DNA from 2 places in the Pseudoalteromonas sp. L21 genome. Region 1 is predicted to be linked to the other one. Evidence: predicted binding sites of a transcription regulator. Region 1 holds the regulator's gene; the other holds the start of a gene.
What was found. Region 1 encodes MetJ, which represses methionine synthesis genes. Its sites were predicted from a motif close to TAGACGTCTAGACGTCTA; they were not measured.

Region 2: a site for MetJ is predicted at 2,454-2,471, ahead of metE (5-methyltetrahydropteroyltriglutamate--homocysteine S-methyltransferase). Genes of this name have one in related genera too.

Annotation. Positions count from the first base shown of each region.
Region 1 covers NZ_JAKKCV010000005.1:144,204-152,019, forward strand. Annotated here, with positions in the region: gene L3V41_RS15140 (PBP1A family penicillin-binding protein) at 1-1,698, shown strand, start outside; gene metL (bifunctional aspartate kinase/homoserine dehydrogenase II) at 1,795-4,140, opposite strand; gene metB (cystathionine gamma-synthase) at 4,146-5,405, opposite strand; gene metJ (met regulon transcriptional regulator MetJ) at 5,631-5,951, shown strand; gene L3V41_RS15160 (malic enzyme-like NAD(P)-binding protein) at 6,027-7,268, opposite strand; gene rpmE (50S ribosomal protein L31) at 7,804-7,816, opposite strand, start outside.
Region 2 covers NZ_JAKKCV010000003.1:86,931-94,746, reverse strand. Annotated here, with positions in the region: gene L3V41_RS09230 (HPP family protein) at 1-63, shown strand, start outside; gene L3V41_RS09225 (hypothetical protein) at 94-471, opposite strand; gene L3V41_RS09220 (Nif3-like dinuclear metal center hexameric protein) at 621-1,373, shown strand; gene L3V41_RS09215 (LysR substrate-binding domain-containing protein) at 1,494-2,381, opposite strand; gene metE (5-methyltetrahydropteroyltriglutamate--homocysteine S-methyltransferase) at 2,669-4,942, shown strand; gene L3V41_RS09205 (EAL domain-containing protein) at 4,980-7,349, opposite strand; gene pyrC (dihydroorotase) at 7,541-7,816, shown strand, end outside.

The DNA.
Region 1 (7,816 bases):
CGTGCAGAAATGGTCGCCCGTTTTGGTCATGAACGCGCTTACAATACTGGCTTTAGAGTATTTACAAGTATCGATTCTGAAATACAACAAGCTGCACAAGATGCTTTAGTCAATAACCTCCATGCTTACGATATGCGTCATGGCTATCGAGGTGCAACAGCTCAGCTATGGGATAGCGAAACAGAAAATCCTCTTAACAAAGACGCGATTTTAGAAAAACTAAAAGACGTTAAAGAGTTTGGTCCATTATTAACAGGTGTCGTTACCCAAGTTGCAGAACAATCAATTCAAGTGTTGCTAAAAAATGGCGAACAGGTAACGGTTGAATGGGATGGCTTAAAGTGGGCGCGTAAATATATCACTCGCTACCGTCAAAGCTTCCCACCAAAAACAGCTGCTGAAATCCTCACAGCGGGTGCGCAAATATGGCTTCGTAAAAACACTGATGACAGCTACATTTTGAGCCAAATACCAGAGGCATCAAGTGCATTGGTATCCCTCGACCCACAAGATGGCCGTATTAAGGCTATCGTTGGGGGCTACAGCTTTGAGCAAAGCCAATACAACCGTGCTGTTCAAGCAAAACGTCAAGTAGGGTCAAATATAAAACCGTTTATCTACTCAGCGGCACTTGAAAACGGCTACACCTTGGCATCTATTTTAAATGATGCGCCAATAAATCAGTGGGATAAAAGCCAAGGTGTTGCATGGCGTCCAAAGAACAGCCCTGCAGTGTATAACGGCCCTATTCGTATCCGCCGTGCCCTTGCACAATCTAAAAACGTGATCTCTGTAAGGTTACTACGCGGTGTTGGCTTACAACGCACCGCAGACCACCTACTCAAATTCGGCTTTTTGAATAGCGATATTAACCGCAGTGAATCCCTTGCATTAGGCAGTGCTTCAATTACACCGCTTGAACTTGCCAGAGGGATGAGTAGCTTTGCTAATGGTGGACACCTCATCACCCCGTATTTTATTACTGAAATACAGGATTCTTCTGGCAATACGATATTTAAAACACAGCCAGAGCTTGCGTGTGACACGCCCGAGCCGACATCATTTACAAGTTATACAGCTGACAGTGACCAGTTAAATTCAGCACAACCTGATACTGCGCCACGTTGTGCACCGCGTATTATTTCAAAGCAAAATGCTTTCTTAATTTCACAAGCGATGCATAGCGCAATTTGGGGTGGCGGTAGTTGGACCCACAAAACGGGCTGGAGTGGTACAGGCTGGCGAGCTCAAGCACTTGAGCGCCGTGATCTTTCTGGTAAAACCGGTACAACCAATGACTCTGTGGATACTTGGTTTAGTGGTTTTAATCGAAATGTAATGACCTCAGTGTGGGTTGGTTTCGATAACCCAGGTAACCCACTTGGCCGTTCAACCTACAATAATAATCTAGATAAATCACAAATATCTGGTGCAGAGTCTGGTGCTAAAACAGCTCAACCTGCTTGGGTTGATTTTATGCGAGTCGCACTCGATGGCATGCCTGAGGCACCTATTGAGTTACCTGAAGGACTGGTGTCTGTTCGTATTGACTTAGCCACGGGCTTGCTTAGTCATAAAAATGATTATACCAGCCGCTTTGAGTACTTTATTAAGGGCACAGCCCCTACGAAATATGTACTCGATCAGCCAACTGATGTATTCGAAGAAAATCTTTCAACAGAAGAAGAGCTATTTTAGCTAATTGAGTGTAATAAAAAGACCCCCAGTAATTGGCATGTCCAACTATTGGGGGTCACTTCATTTGGCGGTTTTTTATTACACGATAAACAAGATTTATTTTAGGTTGTTCACCAACCAGTACAAATCAGAATGAACCCCTGCCGCAGTGACTTCTTTTCCTGCACCTGGGCCTTGTATTACCAAAGCGTTCTCAGTGTACCACTGTGAGTTAATAACAAAGATATTGTCACCTGGCTTAAGGCTTGCCAGCACATCGTCTTTTGCTACATTAACTAGACCAACTTCAGCTTTCACGTTGCCATGAGTAATGGTAATCGCGCCGGTATAGCGAACAAGCTTATTTTCGACTTGTGCTTGCTCAGCTTTTATCTTCATAAATTCATCAAGTAAATGCTTATTTGCTAAGAAATCTTGCCAACTACCCGCGGCCAACTCTTCAGGCATTAATGGTGTTAAAGCAATATCATCAAGCTCTAAATCAAGACCAAGATCACGTGCTAAAATAAGCAGCTTACGTTGCATATCTCGACCCGACAAATCTTCACGAGGATCAGGCTCTGTGTAACCCATTTGCTGTGCTTTTAGTACTAAATCAGAAAACGGCACGCTGCCATCATAACTGCTGCATAACCACGACAGAGTACCGGAAAAAACCCCTTCAATACGGTTAATTTTATCGCCACTGTTTTGCAGATCAGCGAGTGCAAAGTTGATAGGCAAACCTGCACCAACACTGGTGTTATAACGCCATAATAAATTACGCTCAGCTAAATTACTGCGTAAGTTTTGATACCAACTATTAGCTGCCGTACCAGCATATTTATTAGCACTGATCAGGTGGCAGTTTAGCTCAACAAAATCAGGGTATAAAAGGCTAAACGCTTCACTAGCTGTGATATCTACGATCACTTTGTGCTCATAATCGAGTTCACTAATACGTGTTAATAGCTCTTCTTTTTCGTAGTTTTGTGCTTCATTTTGCCACTGTTCTTGCCACATCTCAGTGTTTAAACCACTAGCACTAAACAGCATTTGCTTGGAGCGAAGTAAAGCGACCACTTTCACTTCATAGTGTTCTGAAAGGCGTTTTAGCTGCGCTTGTAGTTGTGAAAGAAACACCTCCCCAACATTACCCAGCCCAGCAACAATCACAGCCAACTCTTGGCCTTTATTAATTAACTTGTCGTGTAGTAAGGTCAGCACGTCACTATCAATCGCTTGGTCTTTTAAAACTAATACGTAGTTTTCATCTTGCTGTACAAAGCGTGTGTTGATACTTTGCTCTTTTAATAACGCCGTTGTTTGCTCTGCGAGTGAGCTAATATCACTACTTGGCGCTACCACCGCACAACCACTTAAATTAGACTCAACAATATTGGCACGCCCTGCAAGGTAACTTACAACTTGATGTGTACACGAGCCTGGCACTAACAGATAGGTATCGCCGGCTTTTACAAAGTGATGCAGGCTATGCTGAATCAACTGGCTCAATTCACCCACTTCGCCACTACTTAATTTATCAATACGAAGCAAGTCAATGTTATCAAGGGTCGTAATAAAACGTTTAGCTTTACTGTACCCCTCTTTTACAACCTCTGTTGGGCTTGCCTCACAGTCAAAGCTGCTTCTTACAACGAGTTTAATGTCGCTACCTTTTAGCGGCGACAATGTCTTAGCATGCAATACAGGGTTACCTAAACGGGCTAACAAATTCGCTTGTTCACGGCATACCTTGTTATACTTAACAGCATTTTTAACTTTGCGAGGATCTGTACTAAATACACCTTGTGTATCAGTCCAAATTGAAACTTGCTTTGCAAAGGTATAACTAGCCAGTAGTGTGGCACTATAGTCACTGCCATTGCGCCCTAGGGTTACGGTATTGCCTTGGCAATCAGCGGCAATAAACCCCGTCACAACATTGATCTGGTTATGGTTGATTAACTCACTGCAACTTTGCTGATTTTTTTGATGCAACAATTGGCCATCATGCAAAGTAAAGAGCTGTCTTGCATCAACATCTTTAGATTCTAAACCGAGTTGATTTAAATAGGCTGCAAGTAACCGAGCAGACCAAACCTCACCATGAGCAAGTAAAGGTGCTTCATGTAGTTGTTGCTGGGCAATTAACGCTGTCAGTGATGCTAATTCATCTTTTAGTTTAGCTAATGCATGTTGCTTACTCTGCGACACTAATAGCTGCTCGATTAGTGCACGCTGATTATTATCAATAAGCAATAAAATATCACTCACAGCTTGATTATCATTTTGTTGATAGCTCTGCCAGAGCTTTACAAGTGTGTCTGTCGTTTTCCCAGAGGCTGATACAACAACACAATCGCCTAGCTCAGTGTTTGCCAACACAATGTTCGCAACTGCTTGATACCGCTCGGCTGAGCTTAGGCTTGAGCCACCAAATTTATGAACAATATTAACCATTTCTTCTACCACAATGCCGTATGTGCAGGCGTTAACTTAAACGATGTATTTTGCTGATTAGTTGGCTGTACTTGAGCGGCTTTAGGTTGGCCCGCTTGTAAGCCTTCGCCTGGTTTAACTTGATTGAAAACACGTTCCAGATCAGCAATTAAGTCGTTAATATCTTCAATACCGACAGAAATACGAATGAGTGTATCGCCCACACCTGCCTCAAGGCGTGCTTTAGGATCCATGCCAGCATGAGTCATTGTCGCAGGATGGCAAATAAGGCTCTCAACCCCACCCAATGACTCTGCAAGGCTAAACTCTTTTAAGCTTGTTAAAAACGCAGCAGCGTCATTAATATCACCTTTAATATCAAAGCTAACCATACCACCAAAGCCACGTTGCTGCGCTTTAGCGAGCTCATGCTGAGGATGAGAAGCAAGACCAGGGTAATAAACCTGACTAACAAAAGGCGAATTTTCTAAATACTGAGCGATTGCAAACGCATTCTCTTGGTGTTGTTTTAAGCGCACATTTAATGTTCGCAAACCACGAAGGGTTAAATAACTATCGAATGGTGCACCGGTAATACCAATGTTATTTGCCCACCAAGCTAGTTCATCACCAAGCTCTTGTGTTGCGGCAATCACTGCACCACCTACTACATCTGAGTGGCCATTAATATACTTAGTCGTTGAATGTACGACGATATCTACACCAAACTGAATTGGATTTTGGAGTGCTGGTGATAAGAACGTATTATCGGCAGCAACTAAAGCTCCACATTGCTTAGCAATTGAGGTGATCGCTTTAATATCAGTTAAACGCAAAATTGGATTACTGGGTGTCTCTATCCAGATAAGCTTTGGTTTGATTGCTAAAATTTCTTGATGATTTTCACTGTTGGTTAAATCTAACACTTTTAGCTTCAATAACCCGCGCTTTTCTAATGATGTGAATAAACGGTAACTGCCACCATAGCAGTCATGCGGGATCACTAAAGTGTCGTCACTATTTAAAAGCTGTGTTGCTAAATGCACCGCAGACATACCCGTTGCTGTAATAATGCCTTTTGCACCGCCTTCAAGTTCAGCCAGTGTTTCAGCCAAAATATCACGATTCGGATTACCACTGCGTCCGTAGTCATACTGACGTTTAGTATCAAAATCAGCAAATGAATAGGTGGTTGATAAATAGATAGGTGGAACGACAGCACCATGATGTTTGTCAGCTTCGATACCATGACGAACAGCTATCGTCGCTTTATTTTTTTCACTCATTTCATCACCTACTCATTAATTGGATGTTTAGACGTCTAAAAGGTTAGATGATCAATTATGAGAAGTCAAAGCATTTGTGGCTGACATAAAGAAGTTTATACATTTACACGACTAGATGGCTAAACAACTAGTATTTGACTATCTTTTTTAAAGAGATAAAATTTCCGCATCTTTGCGCTGTGAAAAAGGCGTGAACTACTTATAACCGAGGCAACGAAATTACTTATGGCTAAATGGAACGGTGAATACATTCACCCATACGCAGAACACGGTAAAAAATCAGAACAAGTTAAAAAGATTACCGTATCAATTCCGCTAAATGTACTAAAAGTATTAACAGATGAACGCACTCGTCGTCAGATCAACAACCTACGACATGCGACAAATAGTGAGCTTCTATGCGAAGCTTTTCTACATGCTTTTACAGGTCAGCCATTACCAAATGATGACGACTTACGCAAAGACAACCCAGAAAAAGTCCCTGAAGAAGTGAAAAAGATCATGCTTGAAATGGGATTAGATATCCCTGTACTTGATTCTGAATGAGCCATCGGATACACGCCGATTCACAGGTATAAAAAAACTCAGCTAAGGCTGAGTTTTTTATTAGCGTAAATAAATTTAACGCATGTAATCTTCTGGCATTTCGATTTGCGCAACGCCCGACTCAACCGCCGCTTCTGCAACAGCACGCGCGATACGTGGTAATAAACGCGGGTCCATTGGCTTCGGAATGATGTACTCGGCACCAAACTCAAGTGATTCAACGCCAGCCGCTGTTAATACTTCGCTTGGTACTGGCTCTTTGGCAATACCACGAATAGCATGCACAGCTGCAATTTTCATTTCATCATTAATTGCCGTTGCACGCACATCAAGCGCACCGCGGAAAATAAACGGGAAACAAAGCACGTTATTTACTTGGTTAGGAAAATCTGAACGACCCGTTGCCATAATTAAATCATTGCGCGCACTGTGTGCAACTTCTGGCGCAATCTCAGGATCTGGGTTTGAACACGCAAACACCACTGGCTTGTCTGCCATTAGCTTTAAATCATCCGCCGTCAATAAATCTGGCCCAGATACACCTACAAATACATCCGCATCAGCAATAACGTCTTGTAATGTACGTTTATCAGTGTTGTTAGCAAACAACTGCTTATATTCGTTTAAATCATCGCGGCGAGTATGGATCACACCTTTACGGTCAAGCATATAGATATGCTCACGTAATGCACCACACTTAATTAACAGCTCCATACAAGCAACAGCTGCCGCACCAGCTCCTAAACATACGATAATGGCATCTTCGATATCCTTACCTTGTACTTCAAGGGCATTAAGCATACCGGCAGCAGTAACAATAGCTGTACCATGTTGGTCATCGTGGAAAACTGGAATATCGCAGCGCTCGATAAGCGCTTTTTCAATTTCAAAACATTCTGGTGCTTTAATATCTTCTAGGTTGATGCCGCCAAACGTATCAGCGATGTTTGCAACCGTATTGATGAAATCTTCTGTAGTGCGATGTTTTACTTCAATATCGATTGAATCAAGGCCAGCAAAACGTTTGAATAGTAATGCTTTACCTTCCATGACAGGTTTTGATGCAAGAGGGCCTAAGTTACCCAAACCTAAAATTGCGGTACCGTTTGAAATCACCGCAACCATGTTACCTTTACCAGTATATTTGTAGGCATTTGCTGGATCAGCAGCGATTTCACGAACTGGTTCAGCCACACCTGGGCTATAAGCTAAAGCGAGATCGTTAACCGTTTCGGCCGGCTTGGTTAGTTCAACACTAATTTTACCTGGAACGGGGTGAGCGTGGTAATGTAATGCTTGTTCACGGAAATCTGACATAACGCGATAGTATCCTGCAAAAAAGTTAAAAAGTGAGAGAGCTTGCATCAGTACGATACCTGTAATGTATAAAAATTCCAAGTATTATCAGGTCTATCCTGTTATATGCTATATCGCTTAATTTTAAAGGATTTACCCACAACTTCTGTGCATAGTTGCGATTAATCAGACATAAAAATTCACCTATTTATGACCTTTTAAGCACCTGTTTTTGTATTTTATATGCACGAACACTGCAAATAGCCGAAATTAGTTCCAAATGACCATTTCGACGACATTGCCAGCATTTACTTACAAAGTTATTTAAATTTATTACTTTTTGTAACTTTTGGAATCATTTATACATCTCAGAATATAGCGAAGGGATTGCACTTTGTCTGCAAAATTAGCGACATAATGAGCATAACAAGCAAAAATAGTTATATGGGAAGTGAGTGAAAACAGCAGGTTCGGCATAGCGTCTAACATCATGCTTTGTTAATTTCAGGTATAAAAAAAGCACCCTAAGGTGCTTTTTTTAACTAAACAGCAGACATTACTTCTTGCTG
Region 2 (7,816 bases), on a different contig from region 1:
TATTTTAGTCAATGGCTATTAAATATTCAGCTGGATGAATATAAAAAAACCACTAACGAGTAGTGGTTTTTAAAATTATTAAGTGTAAGTAAATTACACAACACCACGTGGTAAACGACAATCGTGGTCTTTTTCAGCTAGGTTAACGATCCAAAGTTCTTCAGCTTTGTAACCATCATCGTTTGCTTTAACAACAGTGAATGATGCTTTTTTTGCTGTTTTAGCTGGCGCAGCGGTTTTAGTTTTGGTTTTTTTCGCTGGGGCTTTTGGTGCTTCTTCTGCCTTAGGCTCAGCTGTTTTACCAGAAGTAAGCTCTTCAGTCAGCGCTGCAACATCGGCTAGGCGCAAGTTTTTGCCACCATCGATGCTATACCAACCAGGTTTTGTAGTAATTTCAGGTTTCTTACCATTCGCTGCTTCGTATGCTGCTTCGAAGGCATTTAACACTTCTGTTTTGTCTAGTTTGCTCATCAGAGACCCTATACGTTGTAAACACAGATTAAGAATATATATTTATACCTATTTTCAGCTTACTTTTCAATTTTTTGCGATTTTCCTTCCATTTTTCGCTCATAACCGCCAAAATTTGCACAAAATAGAGGGTTGGAGAACGGTTTTATATGCAACGCAAACAATTTACTCAATTACTAAATGACATTCTTAAGCCTGAATTAATCGCTGATTTCTGCCCCAACGGTTTACAAGTTGAAGGCGCGAGCGAGGTAAAAAAAATAGTAACGGGTGTAACAGCAAGCCAAGCATTGATTGATGCAGCGATAGCCGAAAATGCAGATACAATTTTGGTACATCACGGCTACTTTTGGAAAGGGGAGTCGCAGTCAATTACGGGTATGAAAAAACGCCGTATTGCAGCGCTTTTAAAGAATGATATTAATTTATATGGCTATCATTTGCCGCTAGATATACACCCCGACATTGGTAATAACGCGCAATTGGCAAAGTTACTCGATATTGAGTTTACTGCTGGGCTTGAATCTGATCCTAATAGTGTGCCGGTAAAAGGGCGTTTAAAAACACCATTAACGGGTGAAGAATTTGCCGACAAAATTGCCCAAGTACTCAATCGCGCACCGTTAACAAGCTTAGTTAGAGAAGAGAAAATTGACACTATTGCTTGGTGTACTGGTGGTGGACAAGGGTATATTGATTTAGCTGCCTCGCAGGATATTGATGCTTATTTGACAGGTGAGGCATCTGAGCAAACGATTCACAGCTCACGTGAACAAGGTATCGATTTTTTTGCAGCAGGTCACCATGCGACAGAGCGCTACGGCATTAAAGCTCTGGGTGAGTTATTAGCTGAGCAGCATGGTTTTGATGTCACCTTTATTGATATCGATAACCCTGTCTGATTCTATGGAGACTACTGCGCCTTTGCATCAAAGCAGTGGCGCATATTTCACGGGCCAATGGACTGAACCAGCAAGGGAGCATAAAAGCCCATGTAACCATGTCAGTTACATGAGCTTTTATTAACGGCCGTTATTTTGTTTACAGGTATTTAAAAAGTGGCGATAAACAGGGTTATCTTTCATATTTTTTTTCATTGCTAAATACATCGGGCGTGTTAACCCTAACGCACCTAACGGAATCGATTTAATAAGCCCTTGGCTTTCATAAGGGGTCACTAACCAATCGGGCAAAGCCGCAACCCCCATACCAGCACTCACCAACTGGAAAATCAATAAGCCTTGGTCAACCGTTTTCAGCGTGCCATCGAATCGTGCATTTTGGATAAAATGTTTAAAGATATCTTGGCGTTCACGTGGAATGGGGTAAGAAATTATCGTTTCGTTTTTTAAATCCAGTGCGGTGACATAGGCTTTTTTGGCCAGTTCATGATCAGGTGAAACAATCAGTTTTAACTTAAAGTCGAATAAGTGTGCGTATTCTAATTTGTCTGGCTCACGGATATCAGAGGTGAGTACTAAGTCCAGTTCATCATTGATTAGATCAGGAATAGCGTCATAACTAAAGCCTCTTTCATAATCGACTTTAATATCTGGCCAAAAGTTGTTGAACTCTTTTATAGTCGGTAATAGCCAGTGAAAGCAAGCATGGCATTCGACACTTAAGCGCAGGTTTGAAATTGGCTGATTAAGGCTTTCTTTTAAACGGCATTTTGTCGCTTCAACACGCGGTAAAACTTCGTTTGCTAACTCCAGTAACAGCATGCCTTGTGGCGTGAAGCGCACAGGCTGCGTTTTACGCTCGAAAAGTTGACAGTCTAATTTATTCTCAAGATCTTTAATTTGATGCGATAAAGCCGATTGCGTTAGAAACAACTCTCGGGCTGTATTGACCAAAGATCCTGTTTCTTTAAGGGTTGCTATGGTTTTTAAGTGTTTAATATCGATCATCTTTAAAAAATCTCATGAAAAATGTGAGTCAAACTCAGATTATGGACATAGTACGCCTACAATTATGTTTTTTCAACGTCTAGACGTCTAAAGTTTCAGAGGAATTTTACCTCATATTTACAATATACTTTTATTAATCAAATTGACAGCGTTGTCATTTATATTTTACTTAAATTATTTTTTAAATCCATGAAATTACCTCAAGTTGAAACTGAGAAAGCATCAGTTGAATTAGCTTTATCTCATCGCTAATGTTTTAGACATCTAAACAGCTAAATGGAATGGGTATGGCACAATTACATAATTTAGGCTTTCCTCGAATAGGAAAGAAACGTGAGTTAAAGTTCGCAATAGAATCTTATTGGGCAGGAAAAATAAACCAGCAAGTATTACTCGAACGAGGTAAGTCTATTCGACAAGAAAACTGGGCACTACAAGCTAATGCCGGTATTGACTTACTGCCTGTAGGTGACTTTGCTTGGTATGATCATGTTTTGAATACATCACTTTTGGTGGGAGCAATTCCAAAGCGCCACTGTAGTGAGGAAGGTAACGTTGACTTAGATACACTTTTTAGAATTGCTAGAGGGCAAGCGCCTACTGGATGTCAATGTGCGGCAAGTGAGATGACAAAATGGTTTAATACAAATTATCACTATATTGTTCCTGAGTTATCGGAAGATCAAACATTCGCACTGACTTGGACTGAACTATTTGAGCATGTGCAAGAAGCTCATCAATTAGGCCACAAGGTGAAGCCTGTGTTGGTTGGCCCTGTGACTTATTTACATTTGGCTAAGCCTGCAGGAAAGCCGTTTGATACGTTATCATTACTAGAAAAGCTTTTACCTGTCTATCAACAGGTATTAGCTAAGCTTGCGAAGCTGGGTGTTGAGTGGGTTCAAATAGATGAACCTGTTCTTGCCTTAGAATTAAACTCTGGCCAGCAAAAAGCACTTAAAACAAGTTTTGCGACGCTTTCAGGACAAGGTGTGAAGTTACTAGTTGCCAGTTATTTTGACTCAGTAAATGATTATGTTGCCGATATAGCTAATTACCCTGTAGACGGTGTGCATTTTGATTGTGTTGCAGGAAATGTCGATATATCAAAGCTTGATACCTTAATCACACAGCAACAGGTACTTTCACTGGGTATTATTGACGGTCGTAATATATGGCGCAGTGATTTAACGCAAAAGTATTCTGTATTGCACGCGTTAGCTAAAAAAAGAGGCGATAACCTGTGGCTTGCGCCATCTTGTTCGTTGCTTCATACACCTGTCGATTTAGACCAAGAGCAGCAATTAGAGGGGGAAATAAAATCGTGGCTTGCTTTTGCCAAACAAAAAGGCGAAGAGTTACAACTATTGCGTAATGCGCTTAACACAGGGCAAACACAGTTGCTGTATGATTACAGTGAGCCAGTTAAGAAACGTTTAATATCAGCGAGAGTTAATAATCAAGATGTGCAAAACCGTCTGAGTACACTAACTAACAAAGATGCTAAACGGTCTAGTCCATTCTCAGTTCGAATAGCCAAACAGCAAAGCGCACTTGGGCTACCTTTACTACCGACCACCACGATAGGATCTTTCCCGCAAACTCAATCGATACGTAAAGCACGTAAAGAATTTAAAGCGGGGGTTTTGCCTGCTGCTGAGTACCGTCAGCAGATGGAAGCAGAAATTCGCTATGCTGTTGAAGAGCAAGAAGCGTTACAGCTCGATGTTTTGGTGCATGGTGAGGCAGAGCGTAACGATATGGTTGAGTACTTTGCGGAGTTTTTGCAAGGCTTTGCATTCACCCAATTTGGGTGGGTACAAAGTTATGGCACGCGTTGTGTAAAACCCCCGATTATTTGGGGCGATGTGTCGAGAGAGCAATCTATGACAGTTGAATGGACGCGCTATGCACAATCTCTAACAACGAAGAAAATGAAAGGCATGCTAACGGGTCCAGTGACTATTCTATTTTGGTCATTTATCCGTGATGATTTAGATAAATCTACCATTGCTAAGCAAATAGCATTAGCGCTTCGTGATGAAGTTGTCGATTTAGAGCAAGCTGGTATAAAGATAATTCAAATTGATGAGCCCGCTTTTAGAGAAGGTATGCCATTAAAATCAAGTGACTGGCAATCGTACTTGGACTGGGCTGCTTATGCGTTTCGTGTTTGTGCATCGAAAGTGGCAGATGAAACACAAATTCATACTCATATGTGTTATGCGGAGTTTAACGACATCATAGCGGGTATTGCAGACATGGATGCAGATGTCATCACGATAGAAACATCTCGTTCAAATATGGAGCTATTAAAAGCATTTGAGGATTTTGATTATCCGAATGATATCGGGCCAGGGGTGTATGATATTCACAGCCCAAATATCCCCGATATTGCTTGGATTAAGAACTTAATTCACAAAGCGGCTAAAAAAGTGCCAGTAGAGAGGCTCTGGGTCAACCCTGACTGCGGTCTAAAAACCCGCGGTTGGGAAGAAACACGCTTAGCATTACAAAATATGGTTACTGCCGCTAAAGAGTTACGCCGAGAGTTAGGCTAACCTCATAAACATACTAAGCCTAAGTAACTCTTAGGCTTTAAAGACCATTTAGAATTATTTTTTCAGCTTCACTGGCTGGCATAGGTTTGGCCTTTAAAAAGCCTTGGCCAAACTTACATTGTGTTTGTTTTAAAATGTTTAATTGTTGCTCTGTTTCAATTCCCTCTGCCACTACATCCAGTTTTAATGATTGGGCTAATGAAAGAATAGCGTCAACAAGTGGGTTATGCTCTTTTCTTAAATGATCAATAAAGCTTTTATCAATTTTTAAAATATGAATGGGCAGTTGATGTAAATAACCAAGTGCAGAGTAACCTGTACCAAAATCATCTAAACATAGTTTGACTTCAAGCGGAGCAAGGCCTTCTATTATTTTTGTTGCCAACTCTAGGTTACCAATTAAGCCTGATTCTGTTATTTCTAAACATAAAGAGCCCAGTGGTAATTGATACTTTTTATATAAGTCATGTATCTGACTCACAAAGTCGAGGCTTGCAAAATGCCTAGATGACACATTGACAGTGACACGTAAAAAAGGTGTTCCTTGTTTATGCCAAGCGAATATCTGCTTTGCGGCAAGTTCTAATAAGTGCAAATCAAGATTAATAATCTGCCCTGTGTCCTCAGCGATCGGAATAAAATCATTGGGGGCCACTAAACCTTTGCTAGGGTGATGCCATCTAACAAGCGCTTCAAAACCAACAACTTCATTACTTTGAATAGTAAAAATAGGCTGGTAGTAAAGTTCAAAGTCGTTATGCTCAATGCCATGTTGTAAGTCATTTTCAATATCTGCATGTGACTTTAATTTTTTGCGCATTGTGTTATTGAAAAATTTGACTTGTCCGCGACCTGAAGATTTTGCTTCGTACATAGCTGCATCAGCATGTTGCAGTAACTTATAAGCCTTGTCTTTTTCACTTGTACAAAATGCAACACCGATACTCGTTGAAGCTTGCAATAGGTGACCATCGATATTGAGAGGCTCTGCAAGTGCCAGTTGGATACGTGCAAGTGCATCATCAATTTGTTGTTTGTCAGTGATGTTTTCCATAAAAATAGCAAATTCGTCACCACCCAAGCGTGCGAATGTATCTGTATTTCTAATTGTTCCTTGTATTAGCTCACAAATTTTGACTAAAAAATGATCGCCAACCTCATGACCGAGCGAATCGTTAATACTCTTAAAGCGATCGAAGTCTAAATAAAGTAGGGCATGTTGACTTTGTTCATCAGAACGAGCCAAGCGTAAGATCCCGTGTTTAACTCGTTCGATAAGTAATGAGCGGTTTGCCAAGCCTGTGAGCTCGTCGTGCAGCGCTTTATGTTCCAGTTCTTGGCGCGAAAGTTGACGGTCAATTGCCATACTTATTTGTCGGCTTACATAAGTCAGAAGAGCACGATCATGTTCACTGTAATGGTAATATTCACTATAGCTTTGAACTGCAATTACGCCACTGATACGCTCATTAACCTTAAAAGGCACACCGAGCCAAGATTCTGCTTGTCTGCCGACCATTTTAAAATGGCCTGCCTTTATATGCTTTGCAAATTCTTCTTTATTAAATAACAGAGACTGGTCTGTTGTTAAAAGGTAATACGAGGCGGTGTCCTTGAGTAATTCTTTGGAAATCTTTTTATGTGCGTTTGAACGAACACCTTCTTCAATAATATAGACTAAATCAAGTACATCTAGTTGTTTGTCATACAGGCCAATAAAGAAGTTATCAGCTCGCAGTAAAGAGGTAATAATACAGTGGAGCGATTCAAAAAAGCTGTCTAGCTCGCTTGATTGATAGGTTAAATTTGCAATTTGCAACATACTATTTTCAAGCTTTTGAGCATCATTTAGCTGTTTTACTGTTTGTTGTAAATTTTCAACGGTGCGAACTTGATTTATTTTTGCACTCAGTAAATGAGCAACAGTTGAGAGCACCTCTAAATGTGCATCTGTATAGTAATGTTTTTGTGGGTGCTCGCAATCAATCACCCCTAAGACCTTTTCTTTATAAACAAGGGGCACACATAACTCAGAAAGAGCAGGGCGGGCATCCGCTATATAACGACTATCTTGAGTGACATCGCCAACCATTAGAGGGAGTCCTGACGATGCGACATAACCGGTGATCCCTTGATCAAAATCGATTTCAGTTCTGTCTATGTGGTAGGTATCTGAAGAACTTGCTGTTCCCATTGAAGCAACTTCTTTTAATGTACGTGTTTCATCATCAGCTAAATAGATAACACACTCAATAAAGCCAAGACGGTTTACAACCTGAGATGTTACGTAATCCAGTAATTCTTCAAGTGTATCAAGCTGCATCAATGAAGATGAAAACTGATTTATTATACGTAGTTGGTCTGTTTTGACCTCAAGTGCAAAAGCGGTATCTAACCTGTTAGACATAAAAAGAAAACTGACTCAAATTAGCTGTTAATTTATTAACTTAACCTACTATTTATATATCCACAAAGTTATTTTTAAAAAAAACCTTAACTGGTGTAAACTAGTCACCTGAATATGCGCTTGAGTAAATAAGCGAGGTTATTTACTCATAGTTTACGCTATCCCTCTAACTTTAGCCGTGGAAACCAGCAATGTCAGATTTAAATTCGATGCAAACTTTAACAATCACTCGCCCAGACGATTGGCACATACACTTGCGTGATGGTGATCAACTTACCGATACCGTTCGTGATGCTAGCCGTTATATGGGGCGTGCGATTATTATGCCTAATCTTGTTCCTCCGGCAACCTGTACAGACAGTGCATTATCTTATTATGAGCGAATTAAAGCCGCTGGTCCGCAAGGTAATTTTGAGCCTTTAATGGTGCTTTACCTTACAGATAAAACAACCCCTGAAGAAATTAAA